DNA from 3 places in the Variovorax palleresanus genome. Region 1 is predicted to be linked to each of the others. Evidence: predicted binding sites of a transcription regulator. Region 1 holds the regulator's gene; each other region holds the start of a gene.

Region 1 (4,734 bases):
AGGGCTGACCCCCTTTTGCAGGGGGTATCACCTGCGGCCGGCAGAGCCGGTTTCGCGGTGTTTCCGGATGGATGTCAAGCCCGCTTTGGCGGGCTTTTTCATCCGTGCGTGCAGGGCTGGCGCCATCTGCCGCATACAATGCAGAGCAAGTTTCGTGCCTCTATGACATTGCACTCCTACTCCAACACCACTCCTCTTGTTCGCCGCTTCGGCCGCCTGGCTCGCCTGAGTGTTGGCGCGCTGTTGCTGGCCGGTCTCGCCTCGGGCGCCCTGGCCGAGACGGCCGACCGCACCAAGCCGATGAACATCGAGTCCGACGCCATGCGTTATGACGACCTCAAGCAGACGAGCGTGTTCACGGGGAACGTGCTGGTCACCAAGGGCACGATCATCATCCGCGGCGCGCGCATCGACGTTCGGCAGGACGCCGAGGGCTACCAGTACGGGGTGGTCACGGCGGCTCCCGGCAAGCGGGCCTACTACAAGCAGAAGCGCAATGCGCCCGACGAGTGGATCGAGGGCGAATCGGAGGTCATCGAGTACGACAGCCGCGCCGACAACGTCAAGTTCATCCGCAATGCCGTGATGCGCCGCCTGCTGGGCGCCACGCCAAACGACGAAAGCAGCGGCGCGCTCATCGTCTACGACCAGAGCAACGACACCTACACGGTCAACGGTTCCACCGTGCCGCCCAACACCGGGGTGAATGCCCCCGCGGGCGGTGGGCGGGTGAAGACCATCCTGACGCCCAAGAGCGCCACGGCGCCCGCGCCAGGCGCCTCGGCGCCGGCCGGCGGACGGGCCGCGCCAGCAGCGCCCCAGCCGGCACCCGGTGCCGGCCTGCGGCCGAGCACCACGCTCAGCGGCAGCGAAGGGGAAGGGCGCAAGTGATAGAAACCGCTGGAAGCCACACCGCCGATGGCACGCCGGGCAGCCGCCTGGTGGTGCGCGGCCTGCAAAAAAGCTACGGTAGCCGCAAGGTCGTCAAGGATGTCTCGCTCGACGTTCAAAAGGGCGAAGTCGTGGGGCTCCTGGGCCCCAACGGCGCCGGCAAGACCACTTCGTTCTACATGATCGTGGGCCTGGTGCGGGCCGACGCCGGCGAGATCACCATCGACGGCGAACCCATTGCGCACATGCCGATCCACCGGCGCGCCCGCATGGGCCTGAGCTACCTGCCGCAGGAAGCCTCGATCTTCCGCAAGCTCACGGTCGAGGAAAACGTGCGTGCCGTGCTCGAGCTCCAGCGCGAGCCCGATGGCAACGGCAAGCCCGCGCCCCTGTCGAAGCAGCGCACCGAAGAGCGGCTCTCGGGGCTGCTGGCCGACCTGCGCGTGGACCATCTGCGCGATTCCCCCGCGCTCGCGCTCTCCGGCGGCGAGCGGCGCCGGGTCGAAATTGCCCGCGCGCTGGCCACCCAGCCGCGCTTCATCCTGCTGGACGAGCCCTTTGCCGGCATCGACCCCATCGCGGTGATCGAGATCCAGCGGATCATCAGCTTCCTGAAGGAGCGCGGCATCGGCGTGCTCATCACCGACCACAACGTGCGTGAAACGCTGGGCATCTGCGATCACGCGTTCATCATCAGCGACGGGCATGTGCTGGCACAAGGCACACCCTCGGAGATCGTCGACAACGCCGAAGTACGCAGGGTGTACCTTGGCGAGCACTTCCGGATGTAAGGGAGGAGCCGGTCTCCATGAAGCAAGGGCTGTCCCTTCGCGTTTCGCAGCATCTGGCGCTCACACCGCAGCTGCAGCAGTCGATCCGGCTGCTGCAGCTCTCCACGCTCGAACTGAGCCAGGAGGTCGAGCAGATGCTCGACGAGAACCCGTTCCTCGAACGCACCGCGGAAGAAGCGGCGCGCGAGGAATTCGGCCTCGATGCCATCGATACCCCGATGCCGCGCGATGAATCATCGGGCGAGGCCGGCGAGAGCGACTTCGCCTCGGCTCCGGCGAGCAGCGCGGCCACCACCTCCAGCGAAACCACGGCCGCGGCCGAAACCGACGTTCCCGCCGCCGACGCCACCGAGCGCGAGCCCGACTGGGAAGGCGACGGCACCGTCGACATGGCGCCGGACGACAGCGAGTGGGGCAGCGATGCTCCCGCGCGCCAGAACAACCTGGGCGACGACGAGCGCGCCGACGCCACCGAACTCGCGCGCAGCCAGGAGTCGCTGCAGTCCTTCCTGCACCGGCAGGCGCTGAGCCTGCGGCTCAACGAGAACGACTGCGCCGCGCTGCGCTTCCTGATCGAATCGCTCAACGACGACGGCTACCTCGAAGATTCGCTGCCGGCGCTGGCCTCGGGCCTCGCGGGCGACGACAACGACCAGTTCGACGAGCTGGTGCATCACTTCCAGGTGGCGCTCGGCCTGCTGCAAAGCCTGGAGCCGGCCGGCGTCGGCGCGCGCGACCTGGGCGAATGCCTCGGCATCCAGCTGCGCGCGCTCGCCAGCGAAGACGAAACCGAAGAACACGCCCTGGTCCGCAAGACCGCCATCGCCATCTGCAAGCAGCCGATGGAGCTGCTCGCGCGGCGCGACTTCAAGCGCCTGGCCACGCTCACCCGCACCAACGAAGAGCTGGTTCGCTCGGCGCTGCAGATCATTTCGCGCCTGGAGCCCAAGCCGGGCCGCCGTTTTGTCGATGTCGAGCGCAACATCGTGATCCCCGACGTGATCGTCACCAAGATCGGCCGCGGCACCAACGTCAAGTTCCGCGTCATGCTCAACCCCGAGGTGATGCCGCGCCTGCGCGTGCACGACATCTATGCCGGGGCGCTCAAGTCGCACAAGGGCGAGGGCAGCCAGGCGCTGTCGCAGCGGCTGCAGGAGGCACGCTGGTTCATCAAGAACATCCAGCAGCGCTTCGACACCATCCTGCGCGTCTCCAACGCCATCGTCGAGCGGCAAAAGAGCTACTTCGTGCACGGTGAACTCGCGATGCGGCCGCTGGTGCTGCGCGAGATCGCCGACGAGCTCGGCCTGCACGAATCGACCATCTCGCGCGTGACCACCGCCAAGTACATGGCCACGCCCTTCGGCACCGTCGAGCTCAAGTACTTCTTCGGCTCCGCGCTTGGCACCGAGACCGGCGGCAATGCGTCGAGCACCGCGGTGCGCGCGCTGATCAAGCAGTTCGTGAGTTCCGAGAGCATCAAGAAACCGCTGTCCGACAGCCAGATTTCCGAGATGCTCAAGGAGCAGGGCATCGAATGCGCGCGGCGCACCGTGGCCAAGTACCGCGAGGCGCTGCGCATCGCGCCCGCCAACCTCCGCAAGGCGCTGTAGAAAGCCGTCGATGGCCCCTCGCCGCCTGCTGTCGCGCTGTGGGCACTGGGTCTTGGCCGTGGCGGTGGCGCTGCTCGTTGCCGGCTGCGCCACCCTGCCCGACGAAGCGCCGCGCCCACCCACCCGGGCCATGGCGGTGTCGGCCGACACCGCGCTCGGCAAGATCGCGCTGGCCGCGCAGCCCGACCTCGATCTCAGCGGTTTTCGCCTGATGCCGGGCGGCGATTTCGCCTTCGACACGCGCATCCAACTCGCGCGGCGCGCCCAGCGCACGCTCGACGTGCAGTACTACCAAATCGAGAACGACGAGACCGGCCGCTACCTGCTGCGCACCCTGCGCGATGCGGCGGAGCGGGGCGTGCGCGTGCGGCTCTTGATGGACGACCTCTACACTTCGGGCGAGGACGAACTGCTGCTCGGCCTGGCCGCCACGCCGAACGTCGAACTGCGCCTCTTCAACCCGTTTCCAGCCGGGCGCGGCAGTCTGCTCAAGCGCTTCGCGGCCTCGCTCTTCGACTTCAGCCGCGTCAACCGGCGCATGCACAACAAGCTCTTCATCGCCGACGGCGCGATGGCGGTGGCGGGCGGCCGCAACATCGGCAACCAGTACTTCAGGCGCACGGCGGGCGAGAATTTTCTCGATCTCGACACCTTCGTGACCGGCGCGCTGATGCCGCGTCTCGGCACCCTGTTCGACCAGTACTGGAACAGCGTGTACGTGCGGCCGATCCAGTCGGTGGTGGCCACGGGCCTTTCGCGCGAAGAACTGCAAAAGCGCTTCGAAGCCGCCACCGGCCCCGACACCACGCCGCCGCCGCCGCGGCCCGCCCCCAACGACCTGCTCGGCTACAGCCCGATGGCCGAGGACCTTGCCACCGGCAAGCTCGGCCTGATCTGGGCCCTTGCCGAGGCCTACGCCGATTCGCCCGACCGCGTGATCGGCAAGACGGCGTCCTATGGCGGCGTGCCGCTGCTCGACGTCGACAGCGTGCGCTACAACGTGGTGGAGCAGATGCGCCGCGCGCGCTCCGAGGTGACCATCGTCTCGCCCTACCTGATTCCGGGCGAGGCCGGCCTGGAGGTGATGCGCGAGATCCGCCGGCGCAACGTGAAGATCAGCGTGGTCACCAATTCGCTCGCCGCCACCGACGAGCCGCTGGTTCACACGGCCTACCGCCGCTACCGGCCCGACATGCTGAAGCTGGGGGCCGACCTGTACGAGCTCAGCACCACGCGCACCCGGCGCAGCGTGCGGCTCGGCCTCTTCGGCACCTCGGTCGGCCGGCTGCACGCCAAGTCGGCCGTGATCGACCGGAGCATTCTCTTCGTCGGCTCGATGAATTTCGATCCGCGCTCCGAAACGCACAACACCGAGATCGGCCTTTTCATCCGCAGCCCCGAGATGGCGCAGCAGGCGCTCAAGCTCATCGACGTGCTCA
Region 2 (4,734 bases), 2.2 Mb from region 1:
CCACCATCTCGGTCAGTTCCCGATATGCGGTGGCGCGCGACACGCCCGCAATGGCCACATATTTCTCCGTGCTCATGCCGCCCAGGAATCCATCGGGACCGGCGTCATAGAGCTTGTTCAACACTTTGCGCTGGCTCGGCGTAAGTTGCGGATGCGCGGTGTCCAGTTGGGCCCAGAACCCGGCCTTGGCGCCTGCGGCCTGGATCTGCGCCAGCGTCGAGAGGCACGCCTTTTCGATACAGCCGATGAACCAGCGCACCCAGGGTGTGACATCCATATGCCCCTGCGCGCTGGCAGCCTGCAGCTGGTTGTAGTACCCGGCGCGGTCGAGCCACAGCTGCTGCGAGAGGCTGAACAGTCGCTGGTTGCTGCGCAGGTCCTGCGCCAGCGCCAAGTCGCTCAGCGCCCGGCCGATGCGGCCGTTGCCGTCTTCGAACGGGTGAATGGCTTCGAACCATAGGTGTGCGATGGCGCTGCGCACGATGCCATCAATCTTCGGGTGCTGCCGCCCTTCTTCGAACCATTCGAGCAACGCCTTCATCTGCGCTGGCACATCACGGGAAGGAGGTGCTTCATAGTGCACCGTGTCGGGCTTGCCAATGCGCGGCGTGACGATCTGCATGGGGTCTTCGTGGACACGGTAGCCACCAGTGACGATGCGCGTGATGCCGCTTCGCCCGTTTGGAAAAAGCGCGGCATGCCAATCGAGGAGCCTGCCTTCTGCCAGTGGTTCATTCCAGCGCGCGATGGCCGCTTCAACGATGTCGAGCGTGGCTTCCGTGCGTGCATCCTTTGGCACGCGATCGGCGGGCGTGAGCCCCAGCCGCCGGGCCGCCGAGGCCCGTACCGAATTGACCTGCAGCGTTTCACCCTCGATCTGCGCTGTAGCGATGGCTTCCTGCGTCCACTCGCCGAGTTGGAGTTCGCTCAGATCGATGAGTTGAAGGTTGCCGGCTACGCCCAGCATGCGCCCCTGTGCCAGGCGCGCAGCCGACAGCGCGGGCTGCAGCGCCTGCGCGTCGACCTCGAAGTGCGGCCATTCTTTAGCTTGCCAGATCCACATGAAGCGCATTTTAGGCAAATACGCTTCAAAAATGAAGCGCATCACGGACAAATGCGCTTCAGCGTCGCGCTGGGCCCTACCAGTTGGCCTCACGCTCCGGCGTCGCCGAAATATGGTGGATCGACAGGTCGGCCCCGTCGTATTCCTCTTCCTGCGTGAGCCGCAGCCCCATCGTGGCCTTGAGTGCGCCGTACACCGCCGCCCCTGCCAGCGCAGCCCAGGCCACACCGATCAAGGTGCCGATGAGCTGCGCCCACAGGCTCACGCCGCCGATGCCGCCCAGCGCCTGCGTGCCGAAGATGCCGGCCGCGATGCCGCCCCAGGTGCCGCACAGGCCGTGCAGCGGCCACACGCCGAGCACGTCGTCGATCTTCCACTTGTTCTGCGTGAGCGTGAACATCACCACGAAGATGGCGCCGGCCACGCCGCCCACCACCAGCGCGCCCAGCGGGTGCATCAGGTCGGAGCCGGCGCACACCGCCACGAGGCCGGCGAGCGGTCCGTTGTAGACGAAGCCGGGGTCGTTCTTGCCGAGCGCCAGGGCCACCAGGGTGCCGCCCACCATGGCCATGAGCGAATTGACGGCCACGAGGCCCGAGATCTTGTCGATGCTCTGCGCGCTCATCACGTTGAAGCCGAACCAGCCCACGCAAAGCACCCAGGCGCCCAGCGCCAGAAAGGGAATGTTCGACGGCGGATGCGCGCTCAGCGAGCCGTCGCCGCGGTAGCGGTTGCGGCGCGCGCCCAGCAGCAGCACGGCCAGCAGCGCGAGCCAGCCGCCCACCGCATGCACCACCACCGAACCCGCGAAGTCGTGAAACTCGCTGCCCGTGGCCGAGGCGATCCACGCCTGGATGCCGAAAGCCTTGTTCCAGGCGATGCCCTCGTACAGCGGGTAAACGAAGCCGACGATGACCGCCGTGGCGATCAGTTGCGGCCAGAACTTGGCGCGCTCCGCGATGCCGCCCGAGATGATGGCCGGAATGGCCGCGGCAAAGGTCAAGAGGAAGAAGAACTTCACCAGCTCGTAGCCGCTCTTGGCGGCGAGCTCGGTGGCGCCCACGAAGAAGTGGGTGCCGTACGCCACGCCGTAGCCGACCAGGAAGTACACGATGGTCGAGACCGAGAAGTCGACCAATATCTTGACCAGCGCATTGACCTGGTTCTTCTTGCGAACCGTGCCCAGTTCGAGAAAGGCGAAACCGGCGTGCATGGCCAACACCATGATGGCGCCGAGAAGGATGAACAGCGCGTCAGCGCCCTGTTTGAGTGCGTCCATGGGAGCTTCTTGCAGTTTTCTGGTTTGAATTGGTGCGTGCACCCGAATTGCTCGGAGCAGCGCCGCAAGAAAGCAAAAATGGTGCCTATAGGCTCTTCGATGGTGCGAAATGAGCCATAAAGGGGCTTTACGATTCAGGCTCGCACCGGAACAGGACACTCACGGGCCTGCCCCGGCCACTCAAGTCGCCCCTGCGCGCAGGGCTTCGCGGTAGCGGCGGCTGCACGGCACCGTGGTGCCATCGGCCATGTGCAGCCGGGCATCGCCACCGTCGAGTGGCTCGATCTCCTTGATGCGGCCCAGGTTGACCGCGTGGCTGCGGTGCACTCGCACGAAATGGGCAGGGTCGAGCTGGGTCAGAAAATCGGTGAGCGTGGCGCGCAGCAGGTAGTCGTGGCCATTGACGTGCAGGCCGACGTAGTTGCCCTCGGCCTGGAGCCAGTCGATGTCGCCCGCGGCAATGAGAAATTCGCGCCGCAGCTTGCGCACCAGAAAGCGCTCCGGCCGGGCGGGCGGCACCGCGGGTTCCACAAGAGCGGGTTGGGCGGGCTCGGGCGGATCGAGCACGCGCGCCTCGCCTTGCAGCCGCAGCATGAAGACACCGTAGACCCAGATGCCGAACACCATTGACAGGTAGGCGCGCACGTCCTTCAGGTATTCGTAGCCCCAGCGTCCGGTCCAGCCCGCAAAGTCGTAGCGCTCGCCCATGGCCGAATAGACCATGGCACGCAGCGCGAACATCGCGGCCACGTGCACCAGGCTGAAGACGACGCTGGCGGCCGCGTGCCACGCCAGGTAGCGCAGCAGATTCGTGCGCGCCAGCGGCGACAGCCGGCGCTGGACGGCGACCACGGCAGGCACCAGTGCCAGCAGCACCAAGTGGCTCGACACCTCCCAGGTCACGATTTCCCAGGTGGCGCGCGGCACTGCGCGATCACGCGCATCGACCAGCGCCACCATGGTGTTGAACACCGCCTGCAGCCCCATGAAGACGACCCAGAAGCCCACTTCCACCCAGCGGCGGATGGGTTCATAGCGCTCGTACAGGTTCTTTTTTCGGGAATCTCCCATGCCCGGGATTCTCGCGATCCACGCGTTCGGCGGGAAAATTTCGTCCCCCGGAGCCCACCGCTCGTCACAAAAGGGCCGCGATCCGTCCCTCAGGCAGACCGCGCGCGGCGCAAGAACGCAACCATCGGCCCCTCCTTCCCACGCGTTTTCGAGGAGCGTCCGATGAGCGCAACCCCTGACACCCGGTCCGCAGCACCCGACCGCCGCCACGACATCGACGCGCTGCGCGCGCTGGCCTTCCTGCTGGTCATCCTCTACCACGTGGCGATGTACTACGTGGCCGACTGGCCCTGGCACCTCAAGAGCCCGCATGCGGCCGAATGGCTGCAGTGGCCGATGCGCGTGCTCAACCTCTGGCGCATGGACTTGGTGTTCCTGGTCTCGGGCGTGTCGCTGGGCTTCCTGAGCCGCCACCAGGGCAGCTGGGGCCTGCTGCGCAGCCGTGGCGTGCGGCTGATGCTGCCGCTGGTTTTCGGCATGGCGGTGATCGTGCCCTACCAGGCCTATGCAGAGGGCGTGGCCAACGGCCTGGTGGCGCCGGGCTTCGGCGCGTTTTTGCTGCGCTATCTGTCGATGGGCGATCCGTGGCCCAAGCAGGCTTTTGCCGGCGCGGAGTTCGGCATCACCTGGAACCACCTCTGGTACCTGCCCTATCTGTTCACTTACACGGCCATCGTCGCGCTGACGCTGCCGCTGTGGAAATCGCCCGCCGGCCAGTGGATGCGCTGCCGCTTCAACGGGCTGCGCGGCTGGAAGCTGCTGTTGCTGCCGGCGCTTCCGCTGCTGGTCTGGACGATGCTGCTGGCCCGGCACTTTCCGCCCACGCACAACCTGATCCGCGACTTTCACCTGCACAGCATCTACTTCACGGTGTTTCTGTACGGCTACTGGATGGGCGTGGACACGGGCGTGTGGCGCGAACTGGAACGCCTGCGGCGGGTTTCGCTGGCGCTGGCTGCGGCGGTGATCGCCACTTTCATCTTGCTCCGGCTCGGCGCCAAGGGGCCACCTTCCGGCGTGCTGATGGACACCTTGCGCATGCTCTACCTGTGGCTGGCGGTGGCCACCATCCTGGGCCATGGCCACCGCTACCTGAACCGGCCGTGGCCCTGGCTGCGCTGGGCCAACGAGTCGGTGTACCCGTGGTACGTGCTGCACCAGACGCTGGTCATTGCCGGCGTTGCGCTGCTGGCACCCTTTGCATTGGGCCCGGTGCTGGAGCCGGCCTTGCTGGTGGCGTTGACCATCGCCGGCTGCTGGGCGCTCACCGACGGGCTGATCCGGCGCGTCAATTGGATGCGGCCTCTATTCGGACTCAAGC
Region 3 (4,734 bases), 680 kb from region 1:
CTGCTGAGACATGTCCAATTTCCTGCCGCGTTGCGCTGCCAAGTTAATGTTTGGCCTGCGAGCACGGTAGCGGCCGAATTTCCAAAAGTAGCAGTCATCACTGCGACCTGATCGCCTGCGGCAGGAAAAGTCACAGCCGGCACTCCGGCGCCGGCGGGGAGCTCTGACAACGAAGGAGCGGCGCCGTTCGCTGCGGGCATGGTCATGAGCGAAGAGCCCGCGGCGCCAGGGTCGCATTGCGAAGCTCCCACGCCTACACTCGTACGCCCCTCGATGACGCAGGTTTCAACTATCGTCCGCAAGGCGGCGACTTCCGACATGACGCGAGTTACTTGAACGCGCGATACGTATGTCTGATATTGCGGTAGTGCGATGCTTGCGAGCACGCCAATCACCGCCGCAACGATCATTAGTTCGATCAACGTGAATCCCTGATCTTTTCCCAATCTCTTCTTCATGCGTTCTCTCCTCAGTTGGAAGATTACATTGCAGGTCGCATGCCAAGATGCGGAGACCGGGCCTCCTGACGTCTTGTGCTTGATGATCGTTCAGGCGAAAGAGTGTCTGAGCCTAGCGCATAGATCGCGTTTAATGCCCTCAAAATACGGGACTCGGAGGGATCAGATCAATTCCGCGCCGAAAGCGCAGATCGTCGCAATTCGCAAATTTTCTGCCAAAGGTCCGTAAATGGGAGGAGCATCTGGGATAGATACTCCGTATGGTCGACCCCCTCTACACCGAGCTTTTCGTTGCAAGGCCCAGGAACATAGAAAGTTCTGAAAGCGCGGTCGAAAACGCTGAACACAGTAGCGTAGTTGCTATACATGCCTTGTCCCGCGCGAACGTGATGCCATCGGTGCATTGCCGGCGAGACTAACAACCAGCCGGCAATTCCGAGCGTCCAAGGCCTATTTATGTGAACAAACATTCCATAAAAATGTCGAACTGAACCAGCAAACGCGATTGCCCAAAGCGGAAATCCGAGAAGAAATAAAACACCGTAATCTATAACAGCAGTCGAAACCCGATTGATCGGATGAAATCTAAACAATGTGAACCAAGTCATTTCCTCGTCGCTGTGATGGAGCGAATGAGCTGACCAGAGTATAGGAGAGTGTTCAAGCCGGTGACGCCAATATCCGACGAAATCACCGGTTGCAATACAAATCATGCCGGCCATCCACACCGGCATAGCATCCAGCGTGGGGGCAAAGAATATCAACCCCCTTGAGTCTAGCACCCGATAAATAACGCCGACCAGCACGGAGATTGGCGCCGCCACAATCAAAGCGTCAACGAAATACACCATCAGATTGACTCGAAGACTCGAAGGGCGCAGTCTTCGTAGCTCATCCCGCCAATTGCACTTGTTAATCAAAATGGCGATTAGTACTCCGCCCGTCGTCAAAAGGATGAGTTCTTTTACACAATCCCATTGGTACCATAGCGTATTAAGGATTGACTCAATCGATTCGTTCATTTACACCCCACCGTAGCAACGAAAAAGCCGCCCGAAGGCGGCCTCTTGTGACGTAAATGTAAATTACGGCGAGGCAGCGACGGCAGCGCCGCAGGCAGCCGTGTTGTACTTGACATCAGCGGTGCTGGTGCAAGTCCACGTGCCGTTGGCATCACGGTTCCAGGTGATTGCCTTCGCGGTGCCGGCCGTCAGCGTGTTAGCGGCCTTGTTGCCGAAGGTACCCAGGATCGAAGCCGTGCCGGCAGAAGCGGTGATCGTCACCACTGGATAGCCTGCGCCGGTCACAGTCGGAGCGCCAGCTTGCGCAGTACCGGAGAGGATGCTCGAAGCGGTAGCACCAGGATTGCACTCGCCAGCAGCTGCACCGATGGTGGTCCGGCCGTTGTTCATGCAGTCTTCGATAGCAGTCTTGATGGCGCCAGTTTCGCCAACAGCGCGCGAGACCTGCGACTTGGCGATGTACGTTTGGTACTGGGGGATAGCAATAGCAGCCAAGATACCGATGATCGCCACAACGATCATCAGTTCGATAAGGGTGAAACCCTTTTGCACGTTGCGTGCGATCAAACGACGGTTCATTCAAAAACTCCAGGTTGGTTGGTAGAGCCCGGGAACCAGCCCGGAGCGCAGTTTCTTCCGCAGCATCTGTGCCACCCGTCCGGGAGGCCACTTCGCCATGGAAATGAACACTTTTGTTAACACTAAATTTACATCAAGTGACACATTCCGCTCCGAGATGCTACAGAACGTGACAATTTTGTCATGCCCGGTCGTCCGCCGGACTCAAAAAGTCAATACTCCGTCCGCCTTAAGCCACCGAATGTCCCGCTGCGCCAAGCCGGCCACCTGATGCCCCACCAGCGCGTCGATCTGGTTCATGATTTCTTCGGTTTCGGCGGGCTTGGTGTGGGTGATGTAGATCGGGTATTTCCTGCCTGGCTCGATGTGCGCCAGCTCGTCGGCCAGCACCTTGGGTGACAGGTGGAGGCTGCGGTCGGCCAGGGCCTGCTCGCGGTTGCTGAAGGCGGTTTCTATGACGAGCATGGCCACGTCCAGCGCGTTGACGCGGTCCCAGAAGGGGGCGTTGCGCTCGGTGTCGCCTGAAAAGACCCAGTTCGCACCGCCTTCGGCGCGGCTCACGGCAAAGCCGCAGGCGGGCACGGTGTGCACGGCGGGCAGCACTTCGACGCGCTTGGGCGTGGCGCTGCCCAGTTGCAGGGTCTGGCCGACGGCGATGTCGTGAAAACTCACGAAGGGGGCTTCGGGGCTGGGAATGCTCTCGAAATCGGGCCAGATGACGTTGTTGAACACATGGGCGCGCAGCGCCTCGATGGTGGCGCGCAGGGCGTGCACGCGCAGCGGGCGGGTGCGGCGGCCGCCCACGGCGTCGAGCATGAGAGGGAGCGCGGCAATGTGGTCGAGGTGGCAGTGGGTGAGCACCACGTCGTCGATGCGGGCCATCTCGTCGAGCGTGAGGTCGCCCACGCCGGTGCCCGCATCAACGAGCAGGTCGGTGTCGACGAGGAACGAGGTGGTGCGGCAGTCCTTGGCAATGGCACCCGAGCAGCCCAGCACGCGAACCTGCATTGAGAAAGACCCCCCGCTTGTGTTTGTGGTCATTTGGTTTCAAACCGGGTTGCGCCGTCCCATTCGGGGTCTTGAGGCCGCAACGCCATCGAGGCTAATCGCTGGGCGTAGAGCTGGTAAAGGACTTTTTTGGCATCTGCGGCGAGCAATGGGTCCAGCAGGGTCCGGCCCATCGCCCAGTCCTGGCGGCGGTAGGCGTCAAGTACCTGCGCCCAGCGCTGCAAGTGCTGGGATCGCTGCTCGGCCGCGGGGCCTTGGGCTTGTTCGGTGTCGGCGGCCAGGGGCGTGAAGACGGCAACGGCCTGTGCCTTGCCCTTGACGAGCACGCTGTCGAGCTCCTGCCAGAGGCAGCGGGGCGCGAGTTCGCGGGTGGCGCCGCTGGCGACGATCTCCACGCCGTAGTGCGCGCTGAGGCCCTCGAGGCGCGACGCGAGATTGACCGCATCGCCAACCACGGTATAGCTGCGCCGTGCCACGGAGCCCATGTCGCCCACGCACATGACGCCGCTGTTGATGCCGATGCCCACGCTGATTTCGGGGCGCCCGACGGCGCGCTGGGCCTGGTTGATGTCGCGCACGGTGTGCGCCATTTCGAGCGCGGCCCGCACGGCCAGCGTGGCGTGGTCGGGGGTGTCGACGGGCGCGCCCCAGAAGGCCATGACGCAGTCGCCCATGTATTTGTCGACGGTGCCGCGGTGCGCGCTGATGACATTGGTGAGGCGGCTGAACAGGGTGTTCAAAAAGGCCTGGAGCTCGGCCGGTGCCATCTGCTCCGACAGCCTGGTAAAGCCGCGCATGTCGCAGAACATGACGGTCATCTGCTTGCTCTCGGCATGCATGCTGTAGCGGCCGGGGTCCCTGAGCATTTCGTCGACCAGCTGCGGCGGCACGTAGGTGCCGAAGAGCCGCACCAGCCCACGGCGCGCGCGGGACTCGATGAAGTAACCCCAGCCCATGTTGAGCACGAAGGCCAGCGCCGCCATGGCCAGGGACGTGGCCAGCGGCAGCACAAGGCCGTGGCCTAGGTAAAGCCAGGCGTTTGCGCCGACCAGCGCAGCCACGGTGGCAATGCCCAGCAGAAGGGCGCGCGTGGCTGGCAGCAGCGAGAGGCCCAGCGCCAGCACCAGGCCCGCGGCCAAGAGGCTCAGCACTTCGTAGCCGGCGGCGTAGTCGGGCACCGCGAGCAGGCGGTGGTCGAGCATGGCCGACACGACGTTGGCGTGCACCTCCACACCTGGAAAACCGGCACCCACGGGCGTGACGCGCAGGTCTTGCAGGCCAGGCGCAGTGGCGCCGACGAGCACGATCCTGTCTTTCAGCTCGCCTGGTGCGAGCCGGCCTTCGAGCACGTCGGCGGCGGCCACGTAGCGGAACGAGCCGCCATTCGCGCCGCCGGGGCCGCGAAACGGCACCTGCATGCTGGCGGTTTCGTCGACCGGCACGCGCAGGCGGCCCACCAGCAGGGATTGGAGCCGGGGCACGGCGCCACCGGAGGCAAAGGCCGGCAGCACAGGCGGGCCGCCGTTGGCCAGCCGGTAGACGGCGAGACCGAGCGATTCGTAGTAGCCGGACCGCGCCGCATCGCCTTCGTAGCGCGCAATGAGGGGTGCGGCGCGGATGGCGCCATCGCCCGTCGACGAGACCAGTGTGTTGACGAACCCCGACGC

What was found. The regulator sigma-54, encoded in region 1, starts transcription at its own class of promoters, with help from an activator protein. The targets are predictions, from matches to a motif close to TGGCANGNAANCTGCTTT.
Region 2: the regulator sigma-54 is predicted to act here: its motif matches at 2,412-2,429, upstream of ACJ7Z0_RS08075 (ammonium transporter).
Region 3: the regulator sigma-54 is predicted to act here: its motif matches at 2,116-2,133, upstream of ACJ7Z0_RS15460 (pilin).

What each region holds. Positions count from the first base shown of each region.
Region 1 is NZ_JBJNVP010000002.1:3,131,175-3,135,908, forward strand. It holds gene ACJ7Z0_RS18615 (thiol:disulfide interchange protein DsbA/DsbL) at 1-8, shown strand, start outside; gene lptA (lipopolysaccharide transport periplasmic protein LptA) at 163-891, shown strand; gene lptB (LPS export ABC transporter ATP-binding protein) at 888-1,682, shown strand; gene rpoN (RNA polymerase factor sigma-54) at 1,700-3,295, shown strand; gene ACJ7Z0_RS18635 (phospholipase D family protein) at 3,306-4,734, shown strand, end outside.
Region 2 is NZ_JBJNVP010000002.1:933,808-938,541, forward strand. It holds gene ACJ7Z0_RS08070 (Fic family protein) at 1-1,105, opposite strand, end outside; gene ACJ7Z0_RS08075 (ammonium transporter) at 1,140-2,342, opposite strand; gene ACJ7Z0_RS08080 (LytTR family DNA-binding domain-containing protein) at 2,523-3,413, opposite strand; gene ACJ7Z0_RS08085 (acyltransferase family protein) at 3,576-4,734, shown strand, end outside.
Region 3 is NZ_JBJNVP010000002.1:2,447,255-2,451,988, forward strand. It holds gene ACJ7Z0_RS15450 (pilin) at 1-458, opposite strand, end outside; gene ACJ7Z0_RS15455 (sterol desaturase family protein) at 626-1,480, opposite strand; gene ACJ7Z0_RS15460 (pilin) at 1,544-2,059, opposite strand; gene ACJ7Z0_RS15465 (3',5'-cyclic-nucleotide phosphodiesterase) at 2,264-3,067, opposite strand; gene ACJ7Z0_RS15470 (CHASE2 domain-containing protein) at 3,097-4,734, opposite strand, start outside.